DNA from 4 places in the Nocardioides sp. AN3 genome. Region 2 is predicted to be linked to each of the others. Evidence: riboswitches for the same ligand, from Rfam matches in the RefSeq annotation. Region 2 holds a riboswitch; each other region holds the start of a gene.
What was found. Region 2 has a riboswitch for cobalamin ahead of ACYQ1K_RS10475 (hypothetical protein). Riboswitches for the same ligand answer to the same signal wherever they lie in the genome.

Region 1 (7,083 bases), on a different contig from region 2:
CCGGCCGGAGACTGGCCGAGGAGATCACGTCCGGTCTGGACGCTCATCTCGACAACGTGGTGGTGATGCTCAACCGGACCCTCGAGCTGGCCGGCTGTGAGGACTGGCAGATCTGGTGGGGCGCCAACCTCGGCGGGGTCGGCGAGGAGCTCGTCGCGGGCCGGGTCGGGGATGTCCTGCCGTCGATCAAGGCGGCCCGCGAGCGGGCGAAGACGGCCGCCGGATGGGTGATGGACCTCTACCTGCTGCGCAGGCCTGCGACGTGACCGGCCTGCTGGTCGCCGGCACCACGTCGGACGCCGGCAAGTCCGTCGTCACCACGGGGCTGTGCCGCGCCTTTGCGCGACGCGGCGTGAAGGTCGCGCCCTTCAAGGCGCAGAACATGTCGAACAACTCGATGGTGTGCGCTGGGCCCGACGGCACGCTGTCTGAGATCGGCCGTGCGCAGTGGGTGCAGGCACTCGCGGCGGGCGTGGTCCCAGAGCCCGCCATGAACCCCGTCCTCCTCAAGCCCGGCACGGACCGCCGCAGCCACGTCGTCCTGATGGGCCTGCCGGCCGGGGATGTCTCGTCGGCCGACTGGGAGACCGGTCGCCGCCATCTCGCGGCGGCCGCCCACGCGGCGTACGACGACCTCTCCTCGCGCTTCGACCTCATCGTCGCCGAGGGCGCCGGTAGTCCGGCCGAGATCAACCTGCGCGCTGGCGACTACGTGAACATGGGTCTCGCGCGGCACGCCTCCCTGCCCGTCGTGGTCGTGGGCGACATCGACCGCGGCGGGGTCTTCGCGGCGATGTTCGGGACAGTGGCCCTGTTGGAGGCGGCCGACCAGGCGCTGGTGTCGGGATTCGTCGTCAACAAGTTCCGGGGGGACCAAAAGCTCCTGTCCCCCGGGCTGTCGTCCCTCGAACGGCTCACCGGGCGCCGCGTCTTCGGTGTGCTCCCCTGGGACCCCAGCCTCTGGCTCGACTCCGAGGACGCCCTCGACCTGGACGGACGCCGATCTGTCGGGTCGGGCGCTCATCGCGTCGCGGTCGTGCGGCTCCCCCGGATCAGCAACTTCACCGACGTCGACGCCCTCGGCCTCGAGCCGGACCTCGACGTCGTGTTCGTATCCGACCCGCGCGACCTCGCCGACGCCGACCTCATCGTGCTGCCCGGGACGCGGTCGACCATCGCGGACCTCGCCTGGCTGCGCTCACGCGGACTCGACGTCGCCATCGTCGAGCACGCGCGCCATGGACGGCCGGTCCTCGGGATCTGCGGCGGCTTCCAGATGCTCGGCACGACCATCACTGACGCCGACGGGGTCGAGGGCGAGGTCGGAGCGAGGGTCTCGGGCTTGGGACTGCTCGACGTGCGCACGGACTTCGCCGCCGACAAGACGCTTCGGCTGCCGACCGGGTCTGCCCTCGGCGCGCCCGCCAGCGGCTACGAGATCCACCACGGACGGATCACCCGAGAGGCCGGCGAGGAGTTCCTCGGCGGCGCTCGGACGGGGTGCGTCTTCGGCACCATGTGGCATGGGAGCCTCGAGGGCGACGCCTTCCGTGGCGCGTTCCTGGCGGAGACCCTCGGCCGGCCGCCGTCGGGAGTCAGCTTCCCCGCTGCGCGCGAGTCCCGGCTCGACCGGCTCGGGGACCTCGTCGAGGAACACCTCGACGTCGTGGTGCTCCTCGCCCTGGCGCAGTCCGGCGCGCCTGCCGGGCTGCCCGCTCTCCCGCCGGGAGGCACCGTCTGATGGGCCGCATGAGAGTGCTCCTCCTGGGCGGCACCAGTGAGGCCCGGGCGCTCGCGGCGCGCCTGGTCGAGGAGGGCATCGCGGTGACGTCCTCCCTTGCTGGTCGCGTCGCCCGTCCGCGACTGCCGGTGGGCGACGTCCGGATCGGCGGGTTCGGCGGCGTCGCGGGTCTGCGCTCGGCGCTCGTCGACTTCGACGCGGTCGTCGATGCGACGCACCCCTTCGCGCGCGGGATCAGCGCCAACGCGGCCGCCGCGTGCACCGAGGTCCCGCTGTTGCGGCTCGAGCGGCCGGGGTGGGAGCCGGACCCGAGCTGGCCCGACCGGATCTGGCACAGCGTCGACGACCACGAGTCCGCCGCTGCCCTCGCGGGCGAGCTGGGCCGGCGCCCGTTCCTCACCGTCGGCCGCCAGGAGCTGGCCCGGTTCGTCCCGGCGCTGACGTCGCACGCGGTTCTCGCTCGGGTGGTCGACGCGCCCGATGTCGAGCTGCCGTCGTCGTGGGAGCTCCTCCACAGCCGCGGGCCCTACACTCTCGACGGCGAACGCGGCCTGATGAGCCAGCACGGCACTGACGTCCTGGTGACCAAGAACTCCGGCGGCGCCCACACCTGGCCGAAGATGCAGGCCGCAGCCGAGCGGGAGATCCCCGTGGTCGTCGTACGCCGTCCCCCGCCTCCGCCGGGTGTTGCCACGGTGCGTGAGGTCGACAGCGCCGTCGCGTGGGTGCGCCGCGTGTCGGCCCAGGCCTGACCCATCGCGCGAGGCGACTAGAGACTCGCGGCGAGCTCGCGGCGAGCGACGACCACCCGCTCCTGCGACTGAAGCCGCAACAGCAGGCCCGTGAGCGCGACGCCGATGACCGACCACATGGTGGCGAGCGTGATGAGGGAGGCGCGCCGGAAGTACCAGAGCGTGTCGGCCGGGAAGTCGCCGATCTCGTTCACCGTCGGGAAGATCTGCCCGGCGATGGCCATGAGGGCGACGTACGCCGCAACGCCGCCGACCACGGCGCCGTACGTCCCCACCGCCGGCGCGAGCCGGAACACGAGGACCGTGACCGCGATCGCCAGGACGACCGAGACCAGCAGAAACCCGAAGTACAGGCTCGTGCGCTGCCCGATCGTGTCGGCGTTGCCGACGGCGGGCGGCGTGGCGGGGTACTTCAGGAACGGCACGAAGGCGAACGACACGAAGCCGATCAGCGTGACGAGCGCCGTGGACTGGCCAAGCGTGAGTCGGCGCATCCGGCCCGCCACGGCGGCCGAGACCAGGGCGACGACGCCCCCGAGGGCCAGCCCGACGGTCAGGGTGCCGGTCAGCAGGCCCCACGTGCGCTGGTCGTGCCGGGAGACGACGACGCCGTCCTCGTGGTGATGGGCGGGCTCCGCCGTTGCGTCGTGGGTGTGGGCGGCGGCTGAGTGGGCCTCCTCGACACCGATCGCGGCGTCGACGGAGGGCTCGCCCACCTGGTGGGCGACGCAGAAGGTGACGAGGCCGGCCAGGAGTCCGGCGAGCAGGCCGCGGACGAGAAAGGCACGTGCGGTCATGGGGCAGTACGCCGCGGGGCTCAGTGGCAGGGGTAGCCCAGCAGGTGACGGCCGTCGTGGACCCACTCGTGGATCGCCGTGCCGGACGGGATCGAGATCGCGCCCTGATCGGCGCTGACGAAGAACAGGACCAGCGCCGCCAGAAGACCGAACAGCAGCGCCCACGGGGCGAGCTCGCGGAGCGGGACGGTCGGCAGGGCGGTGCCGGCGACGGGCATGGTGACAGGGGTGGCAGACGTGACGCTCACGTGATGCTCCTTCGGGAATGCAACGTTCCTCTACGGGCGGACAACACGACGGCGGAAGATCTGACTTCGAGCCCCTGACGGGACTCTCACAGTGGCGTGACCGTGCCAGACTCTCACTGGCTTCCTCACATCCGTGGTGCCCGTGCAGGCTAGCGGACTTCGGGCCTGGCTGCCATCGATGTCCGGCGTGGCAGGGTGTGACTTATCACCGGTTCTCCGTCAACCAGGTGGTGCGCGACGATCGCGGTGGCCGTGGCGGCGTCGACGTGGCCGTACCAGACATCGTCCGGCTGGACGCTGACCACCGGCGCCTGGTTGCACGGGAACTGACAGCCGGTGTGCACCAGCAGCACGTCGTCATCACCCAGTCCGTGCTCCATCATCGCCAGCACCATCGCCCGCAGGCCGTCCACGGCACCCTTCGCCGTGCACCGCGGGCCCCGGCAGACCATCACCTGATGCCGATGACCGGTCACCTCCTCCCAGGCCGGCGAGGTGAGGCTCGGCTCGCTGCCGGTGAGGGGCTTCGTCTCGGTCACGATCTCGGCCAGAGCACGGGCCAGCTCGTCCGCTGGCCCATGGTGCGGTCCGGCGTCCGCCGCGAAAGTCCGGTCGGCGAGCCGTGTGGCCACCTCGATCACAGGCCGCTCCCCGGCGCGCTCCCTCCACCAGTGCGCGGCGATCCGTCGCAGCCACGAGTGCGCGGGGCCGAGCGGCCCGAGGCCGACGCCGACCAGAGTGATCCGGCGTGCGCCGCCGTCGGCCAGCCGCGTCAGCTCAGCCGAGAGCGACGGGTCGGCCATCTGCAGGAACGCCACCGTCGCGCCGAGCTCGTCCGCTGCGGCGCGCAGCGAGTCGCGGGCATCGACGTCGGCGACCGACATGCCGACGAGGACCACCGCCTCGATGCTCACCGCCGCCCCCACGCCACGACAGCGGCCGCCCCCACGGCGCCGAGGCCCACCCGGCGGGCCAGGACGATCGCGCGAGCGACATCGTCACGCTCGGGCGGACGACCGTCGCCGAGCACGGCCCGGTGCTCGACCCGGCTGCCGTCGTACGTGTTCGTGCCACCCAGCCGGATCCCGAGCGAGCCGGCGAACGCCGCCTCCACGACGCCGGCGTTCGGGCTGGGATGGCGTCCCGCGTCTCGTCGCCACGCGCGCCACGCCTGTCCCGCGCGGGCCGGGCGCGCCGCCAGCGTGAGGAGGCCGGACAGCCGCGAGCCGGGGAGGTTGAGGACGTCGTCGAGGCGGGCGGCGGCCCAGCCGAAGCGCTCGTAGCGTGCGCTGCGGTGACCGATCATGGCGTCGAGCGTGTTGGCCGCGCGGTAGCCGAGGAGTCCCGGCACGCCACACAGTGCCCCCCAGATCAGGGGTGCGACGACGGCGTCGGAGGTGTTCTCGGCCACCGACTCCACGACGGCCCGCGAGATCTGCGACTCGTCGAGCTGGCTGGTGTCGCGTCCTACCAGATGCGTCAGCCGGCGTCGGGCGACGGGCAGGTCCTCGTCGGCGAGGTGCCGATGGACGGCGGCCGCCTCACGCTCCAAGGAGCGACCGCCGAGCACGGCCCAGGTGGCGACGGCGGTCACCAACGTCCGGGCGAGCGGCGGAGCAGCCGCGCGCTCCAGGCCCGCTCCGAGGGCGACGGCACCCACGACGAGGACCGCCGTGTGGGCGACGCCGTGACGCCGGGAGTCGGCGTAGGTTCGCGACTCGAGCGCACCGGCCAGCGTGCCGAACCCGGCGACCGGGTGGTAGCGACGCGGGTCGCCGAGCAGCCGGTCCGCGGCGTAGCCGAGCATCAGCCCCACGGCACGGGGCGTCATGAGAGGGGGCGTCATGAGAGCACCACGAGAACCGCGGCCAGCGCCGACTCCACCGCTGCTCCGAAGACGTCACCGGTCACGCCGCCGAAGCGGCGGAGGGCACGTCCGACCACCAGTCCGACGACGAGCAGTGCGACCCCCACGGCCAGAGCCCCACGCCACCACGCCAGCCCCGCCCAGCGCCCGGCGAGGGCGAGCAGCAGCGCGGCGACGATCCACACCGCGGCCGCCGCCCACGGAGCGACCGTCTGCGTGTAGATCCGGCCGAGGCCGTCCGCGCGCGCCGGCCGCACCCCGCGCAGGCAGCAGATCGAGAGGGCGGCCCGCGATGCGCAGACCGCGACAGCGGCCAGCGCCGCTGCCCGCACCGCGGCGGCCCAGCTCCCCTGGCCTGCATCCGACAGCAGCGCCGCCAGCCCGGCCACCTGCAGGCCGAGCACCAGCACGATCGCGACGGTCCCGGCAGGCCCGGACGTCCCGGTCTTCATCACCGCCAGGGAGCGCTTGCGGTCGTAGGAGGCGGCCAGCCCGTCGGCCACGTCGGAGAGCCCGTCGAGGTGGAAGGCCCGGTTGCCGAGGACGACCGCTCCTATGGCGAGGAGCGCCACGACGAGCGGGTCGAGACCCGCCGCGCGTCCGAGGACGACGACGACCAGCACCGCGAGCGCCAACGGAAGCGTCGCCAGCGGGGCCAGCAGCATGGCGAGACCGGCGTGACGGCGGTCGACCTCTCGTGGCGGCCGGACCGGCAGCGCGGTGAGCGTCCCGACCGCGAGCCGCCAGGAGTCGACCAGGACCGGGCCCAACCTCAGCCGCCCAGCTCGGAGAGCAGAGCGACGTCGCGCAGGAGGGCGCCGGCGCTGTGCAGGACGGGCACGGCGGCCACGGCGCCGGACCCCTCGCCGAGACGCAGACCGAGGTCGAGGAGCGGCTCGAGGCCCATCTTGGCCAGCGCCAGCGACTGGGCGGGCTCGGTGGAGCGGTGCCCCGCGGCGTACCAGGCGGCCGCGCCGGGCTCGATGCGGTCCGCGGTCAGCGCGCAGGCCACGCTCATGAGGCCGTCGAGAAGAACCGGCACGCCGTCCTGGGCCGCGGCGAGCAGGTAGCCCGTGGTCGCTGCGAGGTCGGCGCTGCCGAGGGCGGTGAGGGTCTCGATCGGGTCCGACGCACGTGCTCCCGCACGCGCCAGCGCCGCATCGACCACCGCGATCTTGCCTGCCAGCGCCTCGTCGCCGATCCCTGTGCCTCGACCGACGACCTCCGAGGCGGGCAGACCGAGCCCGGCGGCGACCATGGCCGAGGCGGGCGTCGTGTTGCCGATGCCCATGTCGCCGCTGATGAGCAGCTGGGCTCCGGCAGCGATCTCCTCGCGCGCCACGGCGGCTCCGGCATCGAGGGCGGCCCGGGTCTCCTCGGCGGTGAGGGCGTCCTCGAGGTGGATGGCGCCGCTGCCGCGCCGGATCTTGTGCGCCGTGAGGGCGGCGCGCGTCGCCTCGTCGAGGTCGGCGAAGTCCTCGTCGACGCCGAGGTCGAGGACACGTACGGCGACCCCGTGCGCCTTCGCCAGCGCGGTCACACCGGCCTTCCCGGCGAGGAACGTGCGCACCATCGCGCCGGTGATCGCGGAGGGGAAGGCCGAGACGCCGTGGGCGGCCACGCCGTGGTCGCCGGCGAAGATGACGAGGCGGACCTCGTCGAGCGGCGCGGGCGGGAC
Region 2 (7,083 bases):
CCGACCACGCTCGCCACGCCGAGGATCAGCCCCGACCGGGCGGTCATCCGGATCACGAGGGTGACCTCCTCCCCGAGGCAGTGGAGGACGCAGCAGCGGAGGACGCGGCAGACGGCCCGGTGGAGGACGCACGAGCGGCTCCATCGGCGGCGCCATCCGCGGCCCCGTCCGCGGCGGACAGGGCAGCGACGACCTCGTCGACCCGCAGCCACGGCGGGCCGAGCACCTTCGTGACCTGAGGGGCGAACGACGGCGACTCAGCGACGACGCGGCGCACCGGCCCCGCTGAGACGACCTCACCCTCCGCCAGGACGACGACGTCGTCGGCGACCTGCGCGGTGAACTCCACGTCGTGGGTGGCGACCAGGACGGTCCTGCCGGCTGCGGCCTGGTCTCGCAGGAGGTGGGCGAGATGGCGCTTCGCGGCGTAGTCCAGTCCCCGCGTCGGCTCGTCCAGCAACAGCACCGGCGGATCGGCGGCCAGGACGAGGCTCAGTGCGAGGCCCAGCCGCTGCCCCTCGGAGAGGTCGCGCGGGTGGCGGTCGCCCGGGATGCCGGGCACGAGACGGTCGAGGATCGCCCTCGTCCGAGGTCCGCCAGCACGGCACTCGTCGTCGACGGACTCGAGGTAGAGCAGGTCGGCCGCCGTCTGCGGCAGCATCCCGACCATGGCGCGTCGATCAGCGTCGGCAATCCGGGCCGGGTCCGTCCCGCCGACCGTCACCATGCCGCCTGAGCGTCGCTGGCCCCCCTGGAGGGCCCAGAGCAACGTCGACTTGCCGGCTCCGTTGCGGCCCATCAGCGCGGTGACGGTGCCCGGAGCCAGGCTCAGCGACACACCGGCCAGCACCGCCCGCTCGCCGCGCTGGACGACGAGCTTCTCGACACGGGTCTCGATACGCTCGCTGGCGCTCTCTACTCGACCGGCGAGGATTGGACGCTCGCTGGCGCTCGCTACTCGACCTCCGGGATCGCTGGCGCTCGCTACTCGACCATCGGATGTTCCGCTGGTCGAGTAGCCGGAGCCGCCAGGCGAAGGCGTATCGAGACCCGACCGCTGCAGGCCCAACCCCCGAGCCCGGCGACGGGCCTCGCGGACGGTGAGCGGCAGCGGCGACCACCCGGCGGCGCGGCCGAGCTCGACGAGGGGAGGTACGACGGGCGAGTCGGCGAGCACCTCCGCCGGCTCCCCCACCTCGACGGACCCATCGCCGACCAGCAGCGCGATCCGGTCGGCGAACGGCACGACCCGCTCGAGCCGGTGCTCGGCCAGCAGCACGCTGACGCCGAGGTCGTGGACGAGCCGGGTGAGCGTGGCGAGCACGTCCTCGGCGGCGGTGGGGTCCAGCGCGCTGGTGGGCTCGTCGAGCACGAGGAGCCGGGGATGCATCGTGAGCACTGAGCCGATCGCGACCCTCTGCTGCTGTCCGCCGGACAGCGTGCGCAGGTCGCGGTCGCGCAGGTCGGCGATGCCGAGCAGGTCGAGGGTCTCCTCGACGCGGCGGCGCATGGTGGCCGGCGGCAGGCCGAGCTGCTCCATCCCGTAGGCCAGCTCCTCCTCGACGGTGTCGGTGACGAAGCCGGCGGCGGGGTCCTGGCCGACGTACCCGATGGAGGCCGCGCGCTCGCGCGGCGGCGTCCGAACGATGGAGGTGCCGTCGAGCAGGACGTCACCCGAGAGGGCACCGCCGCTGAAGCGCGGCACCAGCCCCGCCACGACGCCGAGCAGCGTCGACTTGCCCGATCCGGTCGGTCCGGAGATCACGAGGAGCTCGCCGTCGTCCACGGCCAGGTCCACGCCCGCCAGGACCGGCTGCGCCCGCTCGGGAAGGGTCACCGTGATGCCACGCAGCTCCAGCAGGGGCGGGTTCATGCGGCCACCTCGACCTCGCGAGCTGACGGGCGGGCCGGCGTACGGTCGACCGGGAGCCGGGGCGTCGGAGCCAACACAGCAGGCGCCAGGGCGACGAGCACGCCGACGAGCGCGGCGACGCTGACCTGCGGAGAGGCGCCGAGGTCGGGGTTGGTGATGGCGTACTGGTGCTGGGCGACCCACGAGCCCACGCCGCCGACGACGATGCCGGTCAGCGCGACTGCGGTCTCCGGCCAGCGCCACGGGTCGGGCCGGTAGGTCGTGCGCCCCACGCGCCGTCCCGCGGACGCCATGCCGGCGACGCAGACCCCCACGCCCACGGCCAGCACCACGGCGCCCCGGCTGACCGGCCCCCACGAGCCGCCGAGGAAGGTCTGGTCGAGGAGGGCGTACGCGCCGATGCACACCCCGATGAGGCCGATGATCATGAGGGAGCCCGTGAGACGGCGCTGTGCCGCGGTGGCGTCACCCGCGCGGCCGTAGCCGCGCGTGTCCATGCCCGCAGCGAGGGTGAGCGAGCGCTCCAGGGCGTCCTCGAGCACGGGGACGACGAAGCGGCGCAGACGGCGCACGCCGCGCGACCGCTCACCGACCTCGGCGCGCAGGCGCTGAGCACGGCGGACCCGCTGGACACTCTCGGCCAGCTGCGGCAGGACGCTGACGGCGACGACGACGGCGGTGCCCACCTCGTAGAGCGCGGCCGGCATGCTGCGCAGGAGCCGCTTGGGGTTGGCGAGGGAGTTGGCCGCGCCGACGCAGATGACGATCGTCGCGAGCCGGAGCCCGTCGTAGAGGCCAGCGAGGACCGACTCCCGCGTCACCGGCCCCAGGAGCGTGATGCCGAGGACCCAACCCGGCAGCGGGATCTGCGGGAGGTGCACGATCACGGTGCCGCCGACCGCCCCACCCAGCAGGATCCGGAAGACCACGCGGATGGCGACGATGACCGCCCCGGCGATGAGGTAGATCCGGAACGAGCCGGCCCACGGCTGGTCGGAGCGCCTGGCGCTGACCACCACCGCTGCGGCGCCGATCAGCATCAGCAGCAGCCAGGGGTTGGTGGTCTGGGAGGCGTACGCCGCCAGCCCGATCGCCCACAGCCACCAAGCGACCGGGTGCAGATCGCGGGCGATCCTCGTCATCGGGCGGTCATCACAGGGTCATCGCAGAGTCATCGCCGGCTCATCGCGCCCGTCTGGCCCAGGCGATCCCACCGGCCGCGGCCGCCAGCACCGCGATGAGCACGGGCGGGACCCAACCGGGCATGCCACCACTGCTCTCGCTCGACGCCGGCGTGATGGCCGCCTCCGTCGTCGGGCTCATCGATGCGCTCGGGGTCGGGTCGGCGCTCGTCGTCGCGACCGCGATGGCCGAGCTCGATGCGGGTGACGGCGACGACTTCGGCCCGGGCTTGCGCGATGGGCTGGCCGACGGCGCGGTCGTCGTCGCACTCGCGCTCGGGGTCGTGGGGCCCTTCGGTGCGACGCTGCTGGTCGCGCGGGTGGCTGGCGCCTTCGAGGGCCGTGGCGTGCGGGTGTTGCTCGGCTTCGGCTTCGGCGCGGTCGAGGCCGATCGCGTCGGGGTCGAGCATGAGCCGGTCTGACCGGGCTTGCGCGGCGTGCCGCTGCACTGCCAGGCGAGCGCGACGGAGTCGCCGGCGCCGACGGCCTGCGAGTAGACGCCCTGTGAGGCGTAGACCCAGCCCTTGCCGTTGTCGACGAAGAAGCCCCAATAGGACGTCGTCGTGAAGCAGCTGCCCTGCGACGGCTTGCCGTTGACCTTGCAGACGACCCCCGGCTGTCCGGTCAGCCGACCGAGGGAGACGCCGGCGCTGGTGAACGCCTTGTCGGCGGTCGATCCGGTGCCGCACCCGGCCGCCGTGCCGCCACCGAGCGCGCCGTAGTCGACGACGACGCTGACCTGCTCCGCCGAGCACGACGCTGCCTGAGCCGGTGCGGAGGGCAATGCCAGCGTGGCCGCCGCGGTGATCATCACCGCGGCGACCAGCTTGGCCATCGTGCTCAGCGGGGCCATCGTCAGCAGCCGCGGAGGAAGCGCAGCGCCGGGCCGGCCTGCGCCGTGGCGCGACGCCACTGGTCCTGGGACGTGGTGGTGATCCCGGCGGCTCGAGCGGCGGCGAGGGCGGTGGCGTCGTACGCGATCGCGCCGTGCTCGTGCGCGAGCTTGTCCGTGGCGTTCTTGCTCGTCACCTGCAGGCGCTTGACCCAGGAGGCCGCCTTGCGGGCCTGCTTGCAGGCGCCGACCTCACCGAGAGCCCAGCCGGCAAGCCCGGTGCTGTTCGCGTTGGGGGTGGCCGTCGTCGGGCCACCGATGAAGGACCCGTCGTGGCGCTGGTGACGCTTGAGCCAACGCGTGGCCTTCGCGATCGAGGCCCGGACCCCGGCCGAGGGGTGCTTGATGCTGTGCAGGCTCAGCAGGGCCAGCGAGGTGGTGTCGGGGTCGGGCGCACTGCCGACGACGTCTCCGGGGACGCACTTCTGCGACGAGGACGAGGCGGCCGAGAAGGTGAGCCGGAAGTAGCCCGCCGAGCACTGCTGGGCGAGCAGGAACCGCACGACGATGCGCGCTCGCGGCGAGCCGGCGTCGGAGAGTGCCCGTGCCGCGAGCGCCTGCCCGACGGTGTTGGCGTAGTCTGCCGAACCCGCGTCATGGATCCGCCCCTTGGCCGGGCCGGACGTGATGACCCGAGCGTTCAGACGCTTGATCAGGTTGACGCCCCCGAACGAACGAGGGTTGCCGCCCAGCGTCTTGGCCGTGACCGCCGCCTTGGCGACGGACCCCGCGAACACGTCGCTGCTGGCGCCGTAGTCGACGCCCGTCGTCCAGCTGTTCACGTGCGCGGCGAGCGTCCGCCGCGTCTTCGTGAGCGCCTTCTTGTGACCACCGATGGCCTTGAGCGCGACAGCCGTGTCGGCCGTGAGCCCGTAGTCGTCGAAGTCGTACTGGCTGTTGTGCACGACGCCGGTCGAGATCTGTCGAGCAAGCCAGGAGCCGGCCTGCGCGGAGGGCGTCGCCGCCATCGAAGGCGAGGAGAGAGCCGGGATCATGAGCAGTCCACCGGTGAGGGCGGCGGCTGATCGGAGGAGGAGTCGCATGGTTTCCTTCCCGCTGCACCAGCGGGAGGGCCTCGCGAGCACACCCGCTGTTGTCCGCGACAGCGTGGTTGTCAGGACGCGTCGCGGCGGGTGGTCCGACTCGCCCCTGGGCAGGGGCACACGGTTGCGGGTCAGTGCCGGACTCTCACCGGCTTCCCCCACGCGCGGGCGTGATGAATGTGGAGATGTAGCGGCCGAAGCCTAACCCCGCAGTCAGTCCCAGACCCAACCCGCCCTCTCAGCCCTTGGCCTCGCGGGGATCGCGGGGATCGCGGACGGACACGGCCGGCGTGCCCTCGTCGCGCAGCTCGAAGAGCTCCGTCGCGGCCAGCAGCTTCGTCAGCGTCGCGTAGCCGTAGTTGCGCCAGTCGAGCGAGGACTGGTTGCGGATCTTCTGGCCGACCTTCGACACCGCCGCCCACCCGTCCTCCTCGGCGGCTCCGCGGATGGCGCTGCGCAGCAGCCGGACGAGGCCGGAGTTGCCCTTGAGGTCGCCGCTGGGGACCCTGGCGCGCCCGTCGGAGGTCGGTTCGGCGTCGGCGCTCCGGTTCTCGTCGGCGTCCACCTCGGACTCGTCCTCACCGAGCCGGTCGACCACGGTGAACCGGGTGCAGGCGCTCTGGAACGGCGCCGGCGTGTTCGCGCGGCCGTAGCCGTAGACGGCGCGGCCCTTCTCTCGCAGGTAGTGGACGAGCGGGGTGAAGTCGGAGTCGCTCGACATGATCGCGAAGGCGTCCGGTGAGGCCGCGTGGAGCAGCTCGACCGCGTCGATGGCCAGCGCCATGTCGGAGGCGTTCTTGTGGGTGGTCAGGTCGAACTGCTGCATCGGACGGATCGCGGCCCCGTGCAGCTCCTCCACCCACCGCTTCAGGTTGGGCTTGGTCCAGTTGCCGTACGCACGGCGGATGTTGCACTCGCCGTACTCGGCGAGGTCGTTGAGGATCGAGTCGATCTTCGAGGCATCCGCGTTGTCCGCGTCGATGAGCAACGCGATCCTGAACGGCTCCGCCACGTCAGGAGAGCTTCTCGAGGATCAGCTCGCGCACCCGGCCGGCGTCGGCCTGGCCACGCATCTCCTTCATGACCGCACCGATGAGCGCACCTGCTGCGGCGACCTTGCCGTCCCGGATCTTGTCCGCGACATCGGGGTTGGCGGCGATGGCGTTGTCGACCGCGGCCGACAGGGCGCCGTCGTCGGAGACCACGGCGAGCCCGCGGGCGGCGACGATTTCGGCGGGCGAGCCCTCGCCGGCGTACAGGCCCTCGAAGACCTGGCGCGCCAGCTTGTCGTTGACCGTGCCGGCCTCGACGAGCTTCTGCACCTCGGCGACCTGCGCCGGCGTCACCCCGACGTCGGTCAGCTCGACGCCCACGTCGTTGGCACGGCGGGCGAGCTCGGAGAGCCACCACTTGCGGGCGGCCTGTGGCGCCGCTCCGGCGGCGACGGTCTCCTCGATGAGCGCGAGCGCTCCGGCCGCGGCCGCGTCGCGCATCTCCAGGTCGGAGAAGCCCCACTCGGTCTGCAGCCGGGCCCGGCGCTCGGCCGGCGGCTCGGGCAGCGTGCCGCGCAGCTCCTCGACCCACTCGCGCGACGGTGCGATCGGCACCAGGTCGGGCTCGGGGAAGTAGCGGTAGTCCTCCGCATCCGACTTCTCGCGGCCGGGCGACGTCGTGCCGGTGTCCTCGTGGAAGTGGCGGGTCTCTTGCAGCACCTTCCGGCCATCGAGGAGTACGCCGGCGTGGCGGCTCATCTCGAAGCGGACCGCCCGCTCGACCGAGCGCAGCGAGTTGACGTTCTTCGTCTCGGTGCGGGTGCCGAGCACCTCGGAGCCCTTCGGCGCCAGCGACAGGTTCACGTCGCAGCGCATCGAGCCCTGCTCCATCCGGGCGTCCGAGACCCCGAGCGCGAGGATCAGCTCGCGCAGCGCGGCGACGTAGGCACGAGCGACCAGAGGCGCCTTGGCGCCGGTGCCGGTGATCGGCTTGGTGACGATCTCGATGAGGGGGATGCCGGCTCGGTTGTAGTCGACGAGCGAGTGGTCGGCGCCGTGGATGCGGCCGGTCGCTCCACCGATGTGGGTGGTCTTGCCGGTG
Region 3 (7,083 bases), on a different contig from region 2:
GTGGGCTTCATCGGCGCCGCCGAGTCGAAGCAGGCCCTCATCGACTTCTCTTCCGAGCACGGCATCGACCTGCCCTACGTGACCGTCCGCGGCCGCCGCGGCGGGTCGGCGATGACGTCCTCCGCACTCAATGCGCTCGCCCAGGAGACCGAATGAGCACCACGCACGCGACCGGCGGCACCGGCCGCTTCCACGGGGTCGGCGTCGGGCCGGGCGACCCCGAGCTGATCACGCTGAAGGCGGCCCGCCTCATCGCCGACGCAGACGTGGTCGCCTACCACGCCGGCGTCGGCAAGGAGTCCCACGCGCGGCGCATCGCTGCCGGGGTCCTTCCCACGGGCGTCATCGAGGAGCAGCTGACCTACCCCGTCACGACCGGTGCGACCGAGCACCCGGGCGGGTACGCCGGCGCCCTCGCCGACTTCTACGAGGAGTCGGCCGCCCGGCTCGCCGCGCATCTGGACGCCGGTCGCGACGTCGTACTGCTCGCCGAAGGGGACCCGCTCTTCTACGGGTCCTACATGTACATGCACGACCGGCTCTCCGAGCGCTACCCGACCGAGATCGTGCCCGGAGTGCCCGCGTTCGTGGCGGCGACCGCCGTCGCGGCGAGTCCGCTCGTGCGGCAGACCGACGTGCTGACCGTGCTGCCCGGGACGATGCCCGAGCCGGAGCTCGCCCGACGGCTGGCCGACACGGACGCCGCGGTCATCATGAAGCTCGGCCGGACCTTCCCTGCCGTCCGTCGTGCACTGGAGGCATCGGGCCGGCTCGACCACGCGCTCTACGTCGAGCGGGCCTCGATGGCCGAGCAGCGCTGGCTGCCGGTCGCCGAGGTCGACGCCGACTCGGTGCCCTACTTCTCGCTCATCGTCGTCACCGGCGACTCGCTGAACGGCCGCCGGTCGCGGGAGGGCGCCGGGGGTCTCGATACGCCCTCGCCCAAGGGCTCGGGCTACTCGACCAGCGATTCCGTTGGTCGAGTAGCGAGCGCCAGCGATCCCTTTGGTCGAGTAGCGAGCGCCAGCGAGCGTATCGAGACCCCTCCCGCCGAGCTGCTCGTCGTCGGGCTCGGCCCGGGGCCGGAGGGCTGGCTGACGCCGGAGGCGTCGGCGGCGTTGGCCGAGGTCGACCACGTCGTCGGCTATGCGCCCTACGTCGCGCGGGTGCCCCAGCGGGTCGGTCTGGTGCGGCATGCGTCGGGCAACACCGTCGAGGTCGACCGGGCCCGGCACGCGCTCGAGCTGGCCAAGGCGGGGGAGCGGGTCGCGGTGGTCTCCGGCGGTGACGCAGGGGTCTTCGGCATGGCGGCGGCGGTGTATGAGGCGGCCGAGGATCCGGCGTACCACGGCGTCCCGATCCGCGTCCTGCCGGGCGTCAGCGCCGTCCAGGCGGTCGCGGCCCGCGCGGGCGCGCCCATCGGGGCGGACTTCGCCGTGATGTCGCTCTCCGACCGGCTCAAGCCGTGGACGGTCGTGGACCGGCGGCTGCGCGCGGTGGCGGAGGCCGACCTGGTGCTGGCGATCTACAACCCGGCCTCGCGATCGCGCACCGATCAGATCGCAACCGCACGCGACGTCCTCCTCGAGCATCGCAAGCCCGACACCGTGGTCATCGTCGGCCGCGACGTCGGCCGGGCGGAGGAGTCGCTGACGGTGACCACGCTGGCCGAGCTGGACCCGGCGACCATCGACATGAAGTGTCTCCTCATCGTGGGCGCCGAGGGCACCCGGGTGAGCCGCGCGGGCGTGTGGACGCCGAGGTACGTCCGGTGAGGGCTCCTCAGGTGGTGCACTTCGTCGGCGCCGGTCCCGGCGCGGCCGACCTGCTCACCGTCCGCGCGACGCGCCTCCTCGCTGCGGCGGAGCTCGTGCTCTTCCCGGGCACCTATCTCGATCCCGAGGTCCTCGCTCTGGTCGGGCCGTCGGCCGAGCTGGTGGACACCCAGGACCTGGACCTCGACGAGATCACCGGCCGGTTGGTCGAGGCGCACCGGGCACGCCGTGACATCGTCCGGCTCGTGTCGGGAGATCCGTCGGTCTACTCGGCGCTCACGGAGCAGACCCGGCGGCTCGACGCGGCCGGGGTGCCGTGGGACGTCACCCCGGGGGTGCCGGCGTACGCCGCGGCGGCCGCCCTCGTCGGCCGCGAGCTGACGGTCCCGCTGCTCGCCCAGTCGGTGGTGCTGACCCGCGCGCAGGCGCGGTCCACGGCGATGCCGCAGACCGAGTCCCTCGCCGCGTTCGCCGCGACCCGGGCCACCCTCGTGCTGCATCTGGCCATCACCCGGATCCGCGGTCTGATGGGGGAGATCGAGCCCGACTACGGCCCCGACTGCCCGGCGGTCGTCGTCCACCGCGCGAGCCAGCCCGACGAGCTGGTCCTGTCGGGGACGGTGTCCACGATCGCGGATGCGGTCGAGCAGGCCGGGTTGCGGCAGGCGGCGGTGATCCTCGTCGGCCGTGCCCTCGAGCCGGGGGTCGCCGAGGGTGGGGAGTCGTTTCTGTACGACGCCGCGCGCGACCGCGCGCCCAAGGTGAAGCGGTGATCGGGCGGTGACGTCCGGGGTCAGGGATCTCTACGACGTCATCAACCGACGCCGCGACACCCGACGGGAGTTCACCGGCGAGCCTGTCGCCGACGACGTGCTCGAGCGGGTCCTCTCGGCGGCGCACTGTGCGCCGAGCGTCGGGATGAGCCAGCCGTGGGACTTCGTCCTGGTGCGCGACCCGGTCACGCTGCGGGCGTTCCACGACCATGTGGCCGAGGAGCGCGCCGCGTTCGCCGCGTCGCTGACGGGGGAGCGAGCGGCGGCGTTCGAGCGCATCAAGGTCGAGGGGATCCTCGAGTCGGGCCTGGGGATCGTCGTCGGCTACGACCCGACGCGCGGCGGCCCGCAGGTGCTCGGGCGGCATGCGATCGCGGACGCCGGACTCTACTCGGTCGTGTGTGCCATCCAGAACCTCTGGCTGGCGGCGACAGCGGAGGACCTCGGTGTGGGGTGGGTGAGCTTCTACCGCGAGGAGCACCTCGCGGGACTGGTGTGTCTGCCCCACCATGTGCGTCCGGTCGCCTGGCTGTGCGTCGGCACCGTCAGCCACCTGCCCGACGTGCCGGACCTCGAGCGGTTCGGCTGGCGACACCGGTCGCCGTTGGCGGGGTTCGTGCACCAGGAGCGGTACGGCGCCCTCACCGCGTCAGACTCCACTGGGTGACGGTGCGGGCCGGCGTCCAGCCGGTGAACGAGCCGATCGGGGCGGTCGTCTCGACCGCCAGGCGGGTCAGCTCGCCGCCGTGCTCGCCGTAGGCGGTCGCCAGGAGCTGCTCGGTCTCGAGCGTGACGCCGTGGACCACGAGTCGTCCGCCTGGAACCAGTGCGGTGAGGCAGGCGTCCAGCACACCGGGGATCGTCGCGCCGCCGCCGATGAAGACGGCGTCGGGCAACCGCTGCTGCGCCAGGGCGTCCGGTGCCCGGCCGGTCACCACCTCGAGACCGGGCACGCCCAACGCCGCAGCGTTGCGGCCGATCCGCGCGGCCCGCTCGGGACTGGCCTCGACCGCCGTGGCCGTGCAGGTCGGATGTGCCCGCATCCACTCGATCCCGACGGATCCGGCTCCGGCGCCGACGTCCCACAGGTGCTCGCCGGGGGTCGGTGCGAGTCGGGCGAGCGCCGAGGCCCGCAGGTCTCGCTTGGTGAGCTGTCCGTCGCTCTCGAACGCGTCGTCCGGGAGCCCGGCCACCCAGCCGCCGCGGTGAGGCCCGGCGCAGGCGATCGCGATGACGTTCAACGCGGGCACGTCGTCGGGCGGGGTGGTCACCCAGTCCTCCGCTGACGCCTCGCGACGCCACTCGTCGGGGACTCCCAGGTCGCCGAGGACGGTCATCCGCGAGGCGGCGTACCCCGCCCCGACCAGGAGCCCGGCCACGGTCGGGGGCGTGCTCGCATCCGAGCTGAGCACCAGCACCCGATGGCCCGGCGCGAGCTGACGCAGCAGGGCGTGGGGGTCGCGTCCGACCACCGTGACGACGGTCGTGGTCTCAGCCGGCCAGCCCATCCGTGCCCGGGCGAGCGCGACCGACGAGACGGCAGGCTCGATGCGGACCGCGTCCGGGCCGAGGAGGTCGAGGAGCGTCGTGCCGATGCCCGACACCAGCGGGTCGCCCGACGCCAGCGCCACCACGTCCTGCCCGTCGAGCTCGGCGAGCAGCCGCGGAAGGCCGGCGCGCAGGGGAGTGGGCCAGGGCACGCGGCGCTGGCCCGGCACGTCGGGGAGCAGCGCGAGATGGCGGGCGCCGCCGAGGACGAGGGTCGCGTCGCGGACGAGCGTGCGATGACGCTCCGGGACGCCCGTCCAGCCGTCCGCGCCGATGCCCACCACGATGATCACGCGGGCAGACGCTACCGGCCGGGGTCGCGGACCTCGGCGGGTGTGGCAGACTGCCGCCCAGGCACGAGGTGCCCCAACGACCCAGCCATCGGAGACGGTGGGGACGGCCGGCGGGGAGAATCTGGGAAGCCGGTGAGAATCCGGCACAGGCCCGCTGCGGTGAATCAGGCCTCTCGCACGAGAGGACCTGACAAGTCCGAAGACCGGCCCCGCGCCCGACCAACCACGTTGGCGAATCGAGCGGGAGCCTCACATGCCATTGCACTATCCCTTCTCCGCGGTCCTCGGCTGCGAGGCGGAGCACCTCGACGACATGGGCCTCGCCCTCGTCCTGACCACCATCGCGCCCGAGATCGGCGGCGTGCTGATCCGCGGCGAGAAGGGAACGGCGAAGTCCACGACCGTACGAGCGCTGGCGGCGGTGCTGCCGCCCATCGACGTCTACGCCGCCGACCGCTTCTCGATCGACCCGACCGACCCGTCGACCCTCTCCCCGGACGGGCCGTTCGCTGCCGACGCCGAGGTGGTCAGCCGGCCCGTGCGGCTGGTCGAGCTGCCCGTCGGTGCCACCGAGGACCGCGTCCTCGGGTCGCTGCACCTCGAGCGGGCGCTGTCGAAGGGCGCCGTCGAGTACGAGCCAGGGCTCCTCGCCCGCGCGCACCGCGGCGTTCTCTACGTCGACGAGGTGAACCTCCTCCACGACCACCTCGTCGACGTGCTCCTCGACGCGGCCGCGATGGGCCGCGCCACCGTCGAGCGTGACGGCGTCTCGGTGACGCACCCGGCACGGTTCGTGCTGATCGGCACGATGAACCCCGAGGAGGGCGAGCTTCGCCCGCAGCTGCTCGACCGGTTCGGGCTCACGGTCGAGGTGGCGGCCCCGCGTGACCCGGCGCTGCGGGTCGAGGTGGTGCGCCGGAGGCTGGCGTACGACGCCGACCCCGCCGCCTTCGCGGCCCGCTTCCGCGACTCCGACGCGCTGCTCACCTCGCGCATCGAGGCGGCTCGGGAGAGGCTGGCGAAGGTGCGGCTCGGGGAGCCGGCGCTGCTCAAGATCGCCGAGATCTGCGCCGCCTTCGAGGTCGACGGTCTGCGTGCGGACATCGTCACCGCCCGCGCTGCGCTCGCCCATGCCGCGTGGTCGGGTCGCGACGAGGTGACCCGCGCCGACGTCCGCCGCGCGGCGCTCCTCGCGTTGCCGCACCGGCGCCGGCGCAACCCGTTCGATGCGCCCGGACTCGACGAGTCTCTCCTCGATCGGATCCTCGGCGACGAGGAGCTCCCCCCGGAGCCGCCCGAGCCACCGGGGGGCGGGACGTCCGACGATGTGGCTGCCGGGGCGACCGACTCGCATGACGTGCCGGGGGACGGCGGCGGGGACGGCGGCGGGACGTCAGACGATGTGGCTGCCGAGGCGACCGACTCGCATGACGTCCTGGGGGAAGCCGGCGGGACGTCAGACGATGTGGCTGCTGAGGCGACCGACTCGCATGACCTCCGGCGGGTGGGGGCGGGGACGCCGTTCCGGCCGCGGCTTCTCACCGTCACCGGACTCGGGGACGGCGAGGCGGGCCGACGCAGCCGCGCCCTCGCCTCGACCGGACGACGTGTCGGCGCGCGGCGGGCGGACGGTCCGACGGGGTCACTCGATCTCGTCGAGACGCTCCTCGCTGCCGCGGGGAAGCAGGCGGCGCGCCGAGCAACGGCGAGCCCCGCAGGCGACACAGCGGGCGACACGGCAGGCGACTCACGACGAGTCGAGCTCCGACCCGAGGACCTGCGGGTCGCCGTACGCGAGGGCCGCGAGGCCAACCTCATCCTCTTCTGCGTCGACGCGTCGGGCTCGATGGCGGCGCGCAAGCGGATGACCCAGGTGAAGACGGCGATCCTCTCGCTGCTGCTGGACGCCTACCGCCGACGCGACAAGGTCGGCCTGGTGACGTTCCGCAGGGACGGCGCCGAGGTGGCGCTCCCGCCGACCCGGTCGGTCGACATCGCCGCGACGCGCCTCGAGGAGCTTCCTGCCGGCGGCCGCACGCCACTCGCCGAAGGACTGCTCGAGGCCGCCCGCGTCATCACCCGCGAGCGCCTGCGCGACCCGCGCCTGCGCCCGCTCCTCGTCCTCGTCACCGACGGCCGCGCCACCGGCGGCACCGGCGCCGTCGCCCGCTCGCTCCAGGCGGCCGACCACCTCGCGGGCCTCGGTGTGGCGACCGTCGTCGTCGACAGCGAGATCGGCCCGCTTCGCCTGGGTCTCGCCGCCGAGCTCGCCGGCCGGCTCCGCGCCGAGCACGTTCCGGTCACCGAGGTGAGCGCCGAGGCGCTCACCACGACCGTCCGAAGCCGAGGAGCAGCCTGATGCCGCAGGGACAGCCGACCGCCGTGCCCGACGACGGCCTCACCACCCGGCAGCGCCGCAACCGGCCGTTGCTGGCGGTCCACACCGGCGACGGCAAGGGCAAGTCGACCGCCGCCTTCGGCCTCGCGCTGCGCGGCTGGAACCAGGGATGGCGGATCGGGGTCTTCCAGTTCGTCAAGTCCGCCAAGTGGCGCATCGGCGAGCAGACCGTCCTCGAGCGGCTCGGCCGCCTTCACGAGGAGACCGGCGACGGCGGTCCGGTCGAGTGGCACAAGATGGGCTCCGGCTGGTCCTGGACCCGCAAGCAGGGCGACGCCGAGGACCACGAGACCGCT
Region 4 (7,083 bases), on a different contig from region 2:
GTCGTGCTCGGCCGAGTCGACGTTCTTGGCCGCCACCTTGATGCGCCGGTAGTTCGCGCGCATGTCGTCAGCCGCGGGCGCGCCGTCGAGGTCTCGCCCGTAGGCGAAGCCCCCCCACGCGGTGTAGACCTCCGCCAGGTCCGCGTCGTCGCGCCACGAGCCGGACTCGATCACCTGGAGGATGCCGGCGCCGTACGAGCCCGGCCTGCTGCCGAAGATCCGGGTCGTCGCCCGCCGCTCGTCGCCGTGCTCGGACAGGTCGGCCCGCATGTGGGCGCGCACGAAGTTCTGCTCGTCGGGCTCGTCGAGGTCGGCCACCATCCGGACCGCGTCGTCGAGCATGGCGACGACGTGCGGGAACGCGTCACGGAAGAACCCCGAGATCCGCACGGTGACGTCGATCCGAGGCCGCCCGAGCTCCTCGAGAGGCACGACGACGAGCCGAGCGACTCGGCGCGAGGCCTCGTCCCACTCCGGGCGTACGCCGAGCAGCGCCAGCACCTCGGCCACGTCGTCGCCGGAGGTGCGCATCGCCGAGGTGCCCCACACGGAGAGCCCGACCGACGACGGATAGTCGCCGGTCTCTTCGACATAGCGCCGCAGCAGCGAGTCGGCCATCGCCTGCCCGGTCTGCCAGGCGAGCCGCGACGGCACGGCGCGTGGGTCGACGGTGTAGAAGTTGCGGCCCGTCGGCAGCACGTTGACCAGTCCCCGCAGCGGCGAGCCCGAGGGACCGGCCGCGACGAAGCCACCGGACAGGGCGTGCAGGACGGCATCCAGCTCATCGGTCGTCCGGGCCAGCCGGGGCACGACCTGCTCCGCGGCGAATGCCAGCACCCGCCGCACCTGGGGATCGTCGTGGAGCGCCGCGACGGCCGCCGGGTCCCAGTCCGCCTTCTCCATCGCCTCGACCAGCTCACGCGCCCGGGCCTCAACGAGGTCGGTCTCGATACGCTCGCTGGCGCTCGCTACTCGACCAGCGGCTTCCTCGCTGGTCGAGGAGGCCGAGCCGCCAGGCGAGGCCGTATCGAGACCCAACGCCGCGCGCAACCCGGGCACGGCGTTCCCGACGCCGCCCCACACCTGCGCGGCGCGCAGGATCGAGAGGACCAGGTTGACCCGCGCCTCGCCCGTCGGCGCGGCGCCGAGCACGTGCAGGCCGTCACGGATCTGGGCGTCCTTGATCTCGCACAGCCACCCGTCGACGTGGAGCAGGAAGTCGTCGAACTCCTCGTCGTCGGGACGCTCGTCGAGCCCCAGGTCGCGGTGCATCTCGGCGGCGTGCATGAGCTGCCAGATCTCGCCGCGGACGGCCGGCAGCTTCGCCGGGTCCATCGAGGCGATGTTGGCGTGCTCGTCGAGGAGCTGCTCGAGCCGCGCGATGTCGCCGTACGCCTCGGCCCGCGCCATCGGCGGCACCAGGTGGTCGACGATCGTGGCGTGCGCCCGCCGCTTGGCCTGGGCGCCCTCGCCGGGGTCGTTGACGAGGAACGGGTAGATCAGCGGCATGCTGCCGATCGCCGCGTCGGGGCCGCAGGAGGCCGAAAGGGCGGCGTTCTTGCCGGGAAGCCACTCCATCGAGCCGTGCTTCCCGAGGTGGACGACGGCATCGGCCCCGAAGCCGCCGTGCTCGCGACGGGCCTCGAGCCAGCGGTACGCCGCCAGGTAGTGGTGCGACGGCGGAAGGTCCGGGTCGTGGTAGATCGCGACCGGGTTCTCGCCGAACCCACGCGGCGGTTGGATGAGGATGACGACGTTGCCCGCCTGCAGCGTCGCGAGCACGAGGTCGCCGTCATCGTTGACGAAGAGGCTGCCCGGCGACTCGCCCCACGCCGTCACCATCGCCTCCCGCAGGTCGGCGGGGAGGTCGGCGGTCCAGGCGTCGTAATGGCTCTTGCTGATCCGCACGTGCGCGTCGGTGAGCTGCGCGGAGGTCAGCCACTCCTCGTCCTGGCCACCGGCCGCGATGAGCGCATGGATCAGCGCGTCGCCGGCCTCGGTGTCGTCAGCGTCCAGCCAGGGCAGATCCTCGGGCGCCCCGAGGTCGTAGCCCTCGTCGCGCAGCCGCCGTAGCAGCCGGATGGCGGAGACCGGGGTGTCGAGCCCGACCGCGTTGCCGATGCGTGCGTGCTTCGTCGGGTAGGCCGACAGCACCAGCGCGAGCCGCTTCTCGGCGTTGGGGACGCGGCGAAGGCGTGCATGGTTGACCGCGATCCCGGCCACGCGCGCGGCCCGCTCCGGGTCGGCGACGTAGCGGGGCAGTCCGTCGGCGTCGGTCTCCTTGAACGAGAACGGGGCCGTGATGATCCGTCCGTCAAACTCCGGGATGGCGATCTGGGTCGCGGAGTCCAGGGGCGTGACGCCGTCGTCGGAGGCCTCCCACTCCTCGCGGCTGCTGGTGAGGCACAGGCCCTGCAGGACGGGGATGTCCAGCGCGGCCATCCGCTCGACGTCCCACGCCTCGTCGTCACCGCCCGCGCTCGCGCCCGCCGGGACGCTGCCGCCGGCCGCGAGGACGGTGACGACCAGTGCGTCGAGGGTGCCCAGCGCTTCGTAGAGCTCGTCGGGGGCCGACCGCAGGGAGCCGGCGAAGATCGGCACGCCGACCGCCAGACCGGTCGCGTCGACCGCGTCGGCGAGCGCGTGCGCGAACCCGTTGTTGCCGCTCGCCTCGTGGGCGCGGTAGTAGAGAACGCCGATGCGGGGAAGGGTCTCGATACGCTCGCTGGCGCTCGCTACTCGACCATCGGAGCTGTCGTTGGTCGAGTAGCCCGAGCCGCTGGGCGAGGGCGTATCGAGACCGGGCCGCGGCGCGAACCCCCACGCCGGGATGGAGGCGGGCGGCTCGAACCCCTCGCCGGTCAGCAGGACGGTGTCGGAGAGGAACGCATGCAGCTGGCGGAGGTTGGCGGGGCCACCCTCGGCGAGGTAGCGGTGTGCCTCCGCCGCGACCCCCATGGGCACGGTGGAGAGCTCCATGAGCTCGGCGCTGGGCTGCTGCTCCCCGCCGAGGACGACGAGCGGCGTCCCGGCCTGGCGCACCGAGGCAAGACCCGGCCACAGGTCGTGGGGGGAGCCCAGGAGGCGTACGACGACGAGGTCGGCGCCGCGGACTGACGCCTGCAGCTGCGCGTCGGTGGCACGGGCCGGGTTGGCGAGCGCGAAGTCGGCCCCGCCGGCACGGGCCGAGAGGAGGTCGGTGTCGGACGTGGACAGCAGCGCGATGCGCATGGCGCGGGTCCTCCTTCGGGGTTCTCGCCCCGTTGAGCCGGTCGGATCGACCCGCGGCCAGTGTCTGGCTGCGCCGGCCCCAGCTGGAGCGGGCCGGCGTCACAGTGGCGGAACCGCCCCGGAGTCACACCGGGTTCCTGCACCACGAGCAGCCGCAGCCTACGGGACGGGCCCCTCGGGAGACAGGGCGGCATCGGTTGCGAGGTCAGGCGCACGGTTGAATGGCCCGCGTGACGGCTCCGGTCTACTTCGTGCGGCACGGCCAGTCGGAGTGGAACGTCCTCCGGCTCACCCAGGGCCAGACGGCTCATCCACGTCTGACCGAGCTGGGGCTCGAGCAGGCGCACGCCGCCGCTCAGGCGATCGCCGCCGACCTCGCAGTCGGCGGCCAGCGCTGCGGCCGGGTGGTGACCAGCGATCTCACGCGGGCGGTCGAGACGGCGCGCGTGATCGCGGACCGCCTCGGTCTCGACGCCGAGCACGACGAGCGCCTCCGCGAGCAGCACCTCGGCACGCTCGAGGGTCGGGACTACGAGCACACCTGGGCCGTCGCCGAGGCGCACGACTGGTCCGACCCCGCACTTCCGATGGCGGGCGGAGAGTCGGTGGACGACGTACGCCGCCGGATGGCCGCCGTCCTCGACGCACTGGACCCGACGACTCCGACGGTCCTCGTGTCGCACGGCGACGCGATCAGGGCCGCCCTCGCGCACGTGAGCGGCGTTCCTCCTCACGAGGCGCCGTGGGTCGAGGTCGGCAACGGCGACGTCGCGCGGATCGCCCCGGGCGGGGACATCGCCTGGCTTTCGGCCGCGGAGCGGCGTGATGGCCGTCCGGCGTGACCGAGGTGGGTCCTAGCAGGATGATGGGCCGCACGCCGACACTGCAGGGAGGTGCACCGTGACCGACGACTCGGAGCTCGTGGACGCCTTCATCACCGCGAGCCGGGCGCTCGTCGGCGTGGCGGTCCGGTCGATCGCCGCTTCGCCGGTCGCCCTGACGCCGGCGCAGCATCGGGCCCTCGTCCTCGTCGCGTCGGGCCGTGGCGACACCGTCAGCTCGCTGCAGGAGCTGCTCGGCATCAACCAGTCGAACGTCAGCAGGCTGGTCGAGCGCCTCGGCCGCCTGGGGCTGGTGCAGCGGGACCGGTCCGACGTCGACGCGCGCACGATCGTCATCACGGTCACCCCCTTGGGCCGCGAGGCGCTGGACGCCGTGACACGGCGGCGTCGTGAGGAGATCGCGTCGGTCCTCGCCGCGATGGGGGAGCGCGACCGCGCCGATGCCGTGCGGGTGATGCGTGCCTTCGACGCGGCGGCCGACGAGGACGGCGACGCGATCTGGCCCGTCGAGGACGCCTGACGCGAACCTGACTGATCCATGCGTCTCGGCATGTATCGGTCCCGCTGCGGGGTACCGAGCGTGCATGGTGTCCTCGGCAGGCTTTCCGCCGCACACCCTGAGCGAGTATGCGCTTCTCGCCGACGGTGAGCGCGGCGCGCTGATCGGTCCCCGGGGCGACATCGCGTTCCTCTGCGCTCCGCGCTGGCACGACGACACCGTCTTCGCCTCGCTGCTGGGCGGCAACGGCGGCTACGCCATCACCCCCGCCGACCCGCGGTTCGTGTGGGGTGGCTACTACGAGCGCGACACCCTGATCTGGCGCAGCCGCTGGGTGACGACCACGTCGGTCGTGGAGTCGCGGGAGGCGCTCGCCTTCCCCGGCGACCGCAACCGGCTGGTGCTGCTGCGCCGCGTGGAGGCGCACCTCGGGGAGGCGCACGTGCGCGTCACGATGGAGTGCTGCGCGCGCTTCGGCGAGGACCCGATGGAGGTACGTCGTGAAGACGACGTCTGGGAGGGCCGGAGCGGGCCTCTCCGGATCCGCTGGACCGGCGCCGGGTCGGCGCGGCTGGAGGACGGGGGGCTCGTGCTGGACCTGGTCGTCCCCGAGGGCCGCCACCACGACCTCGTGCTCGAGATCAGCGACTCCTCCCTCCCCCGGGCGACCCCCGAGCCGGGCCTGACCTGGGCCGCCACCGAGCGGGCCTGGAAGGACGCGGTTCCCGATCTGAGCGGCTCGGCCGCACCCGGCGACTCGCGGCACTCCTACGCCGTGCTCCGAGGCCTCACCAGCGCGACCGGCGGCATGGTCGCCGCGGCGACCACGGCGTTGCCCGAGCGTGCCGAGCAGGGTCGCAACTACGACTACCGCTACGCCTGGATCCGCGACCAGTGCTACGCCGGGCAGGCGGCCGCCGTGGTGGGCGGGCACGAGCTGCTGGACGCAGCCGTCCGGTTCGTCACGACCCGGGTGCACGAGGACGGGCCGCACCTGCTGCCGGCGTACACCGTCACCGGCGACCGCGTGCCCGACGAGCGCCGCTTGTCGATGCCCGGCTATCCCGGCGCGCCGACCCAGGTCGGCAACCACGCAGGCGCCCAGTTCCAGCTCGACGCCTTCGGCGAGTCGCTGCTGCTGCTGGCCGCAGCCGACCGCGCGGAGCGCCTCGACGGCGACGGCTGGAAGGCGGTCGAGATCCTCATCGCCTCGATCGAGAAGCGGGGCGAGGAGCCCGACGGCGGGATCTGGGAGCTGTCGAACGACCGCTGGGCCCACTCCCGCCTCATGTGCGCCGCCGGCCTGCGGGCGGTCGCTCGGCAGCGGCCGGACCGGGTCGGCTCCTCATGGTCTGGGCTGGCCGACGCGCTGATCGACTCCGTCGACCGCGACTGCCTCCACCCCGACGGTCGCTGGCAGCGGGCGCCCGATGATCCGCGGGTCGACGCCTCCTTGCTGCTGCCGGGGATCCGCGGTGCCGTGCCGCCCGACGACCCGCGCCAGGTCCGCACGTGGCAGGCTGTGGTCGCCGAGTTGGCCGACGACGGTTTCGTCTACCGGTTCCGCCACTCCGACAACACCCCGCTACACGACGCCGAGGGCGCGTTCGTGCTGAGCGGGTTCCACATGTCGCTCGCGTGCCTGGTCCAGGGACGGGTGACCGAGGCCGTGCGCTGGTTCGAGCGCAACCGCGGCGCACTCGGGCCGGCGGGCCTGTTCGCCGAGGAGTACGACGTCGTGCAGCGCCAGCTGCGCGGCAACCTGCCGCAGGCGTTCGCCCACGCGCTGCTCATGGAGACCGCCCACGAGCTGGGCCGCGCCGGCGTCGACGCGAACGGCTTCGACGCAGAGGAGAGGTGAGGGATGACCGACCGACGAGTGGTCGTGGTGACCGGAGCGTCCGGAGGGATCGGGAGGGCGACCGCGCGGGCGTTCGCCGCGCGAGGCGACTCCGTGGCGCTGCTCGCCCGCGGGGAGGAGGGGCTCACCGGTGCCGCCGCGGACGTCGAGGCGGCCGGTGCGCGTGCTCTGCCGATCAGCGTCGACATGGCCGACCAGGCGGCGGTCGAGGAGGCCGCCTCGCGGATCGAGGCGGAGCTCGGCGACATCGACGTCTGGGTCAACGTGGCGTTCAGCTCGGTGTTCGCCAGGTTCGTCGACATCGAGCCCGAGGAGTTCGACCGGACCACGCGGGTCAGCTATCTCGGCTACGTCAACGGCACCCGCTCCGCGCTGAGGCGAATGCTGCCGCGCGACCGGGGCACGATCGTCCAGGTCGGCTCGGCGCTGGCCTACCGTGGCATCCCCTTGCAGTCGGCCTACTGCGGCGCCAAGCACGCCATCCAGGGCTTCCACGAGTCGCTGCGCACCGAGCTGATGCACGACCACAGCAACGTCCGCGTCACGATGGTGCAGATGCCTGCGGTCAACACCCCGCAGTTCGACTGGGTGCTCTCGCGGCTGCCCCGGCGCGCGCAGCCCGTGCCGCCGATCTACCAGCCCGAGGTCGC

Region 1: it holds a riboswitch for cobalamin, as region 2 does, so the genes downstream of both, ACYQ1K_RS16140 (CbtB domain-containing protein) here and ACYQ1K_RS10475 (hypothetical protein) in region 2, are expected to answer to the same signal.
Region 3: it holds a riboswitch for cobalamin, as region 2 does, so the genes downstream of both, ACYQ1K_RS16175 (VWA domain-containing protein) here and ACYQ1K_RS10475 (hypothetical protein) in region 2, are expected to answer to the same signal.
Region 4: it holds a riboswitch for cobalamin, as region 2 does, so the genes downstream of both, cobN (cobaltochelatase subunit CobN) here and ACYQ1K_RS10475 (hypothetical protein) in region 2, are expected to answer to the same signal.

The regions. Positions count from the first base shown of each region.
Region 1 is NZ_BAAIGC010000014.1:28,970-36,052, forward strand. Features, by position in the region: gene cobF (precorrin-6A synthase (deacetylating)) at 1-266, shown strand, start outside; gene ACYQ1K_RS16125 (cobyric acid synthase) at 224-1,741, shown strand; gene ACYQ1K_RS16130 (cobalt-precorrin-6A reductase) at 1,750-2,493, shown strand; gene ACYQ1K_RS16135 (CbtA family protein) at 2,511-3,290, opposite strand; gene ACYQ1K_RS16140 (CbtB domain-containing protein) at 3,311-3,538, opposite strand; adenosylcobalamin (AdoCbl) riboswitch at 3,541-3,690, opposite strand; gene ACYQ1K_RS16145 ((2Fe-2S) ferredoxin domain-containing protein) at 3,688-4,452, opposite strand; gene ACYQ1K_RS16150 (cobalamin biosynthesis protein) at 4,449-5,384, opposite strand; gene ACYQ1K_RS16155 (adenosylcobinamide-GDP ribazoletransferase) at 5,381-6,175, opposite strand; gene cobT (nicotinate-nucleotide--dimethylbenzimidazole phosphoribosyltransferase) at 6,178-7,083, opposite strand, start outside.
Region 2 is NZ_BAAIGC010000007.1:80,767-87,849, reverse strand. Features, by position in the region: gene ACYQ1K_RS10495 (ECF transporter S component) at 1-47, opposite strand, end outside; gene ACYQ1K_RS10490 (ABC transporter ATP-binding protein) at 53-1,873, opposite strand; gene ACYQ1K_RS10485 (energy-coupling factor transporter transmembrane component T family protein) at 1,870-3,015, opposite strand; gene ACYQ1K_RS10480 (hypothetical protein) at 3,056-3,907, opposite strand; gene ACYQ1K_RS10475 (hypothetical protein) at 3,910-4,989, opposite strand; cobalamin riboswitch at 5,058-5,203, opposite strand; gene ACYQ1K_RS10470 (NYN domain-containing protein) at 5,228-6,001, opposite strand; gene gatB (Asp-tRNA(Asn)/Glu-tRNA(Gln) amidotransferase subunit GatB) at 6,003-7,083, opposite strand, start outside.
Region 3 is NZ_BAAIGC010000014.1:38,961-46,043, reverse strand. Features, by position in the region: gene ACYQ1K_RS16200 (precorrin-8X methylmutase) at 1-156, shown strand, start outside; gene ACYQ1K_RS16195 (precorrin-2 C(20)-methyltransferase) at 153-1,775, shown strand; gene ACYQ1K_RS16190 (cobalt-precorrin-4/precorrin-4 C(11)-methyltransferase) at 1,772-2,548, shown strand; gene bluB (5,6-dimethylbenzimidazole synthase) at 2,556-3,215, shown strand; gene cbiE (precorrin-6y C5,15-methyltransferase (decarboxylating) subunit CbiE) at 3,190-4,389, opposite strand; cobalamin riboswitch at 4,473-4,615, shown strand; gene ACYQ1K_RS16175 (VWA domain-containing protein) at 4,643-6,748, shown strand; gene cobO (cob(I)yrinic acid a,c-diamide adenosyltransferase) at 6,748-7,083, shown strand, end outside.
Region 4 is NZ_BAAIGC010000014.1:20,873-27,955, reverse strand. Features, by position in the region: gene cobN (cobaltochelatase subunit CobN) at 1-3,231, opposite strand, end outside; cobalamin riboswitch at 3,270-3,393, opposite strand; gene ACYQ1K_RS16110 (histidine phosphatase family protein) at 3,462-4,073, shown strand; gene ACYQ1K_RS16105 (MarR family winged helix-turn-helix transcriptional regulator) at 4,132-4,593, shown strand; gene ACYQ1K_RS16100 (glycoside hydrolase family 15 protein) at 4,658-6,433, shown strand; gene ACYQ1K_RS16095 (SDR family oxidoreductase) at 6,437-7,083, shown strand, end outside.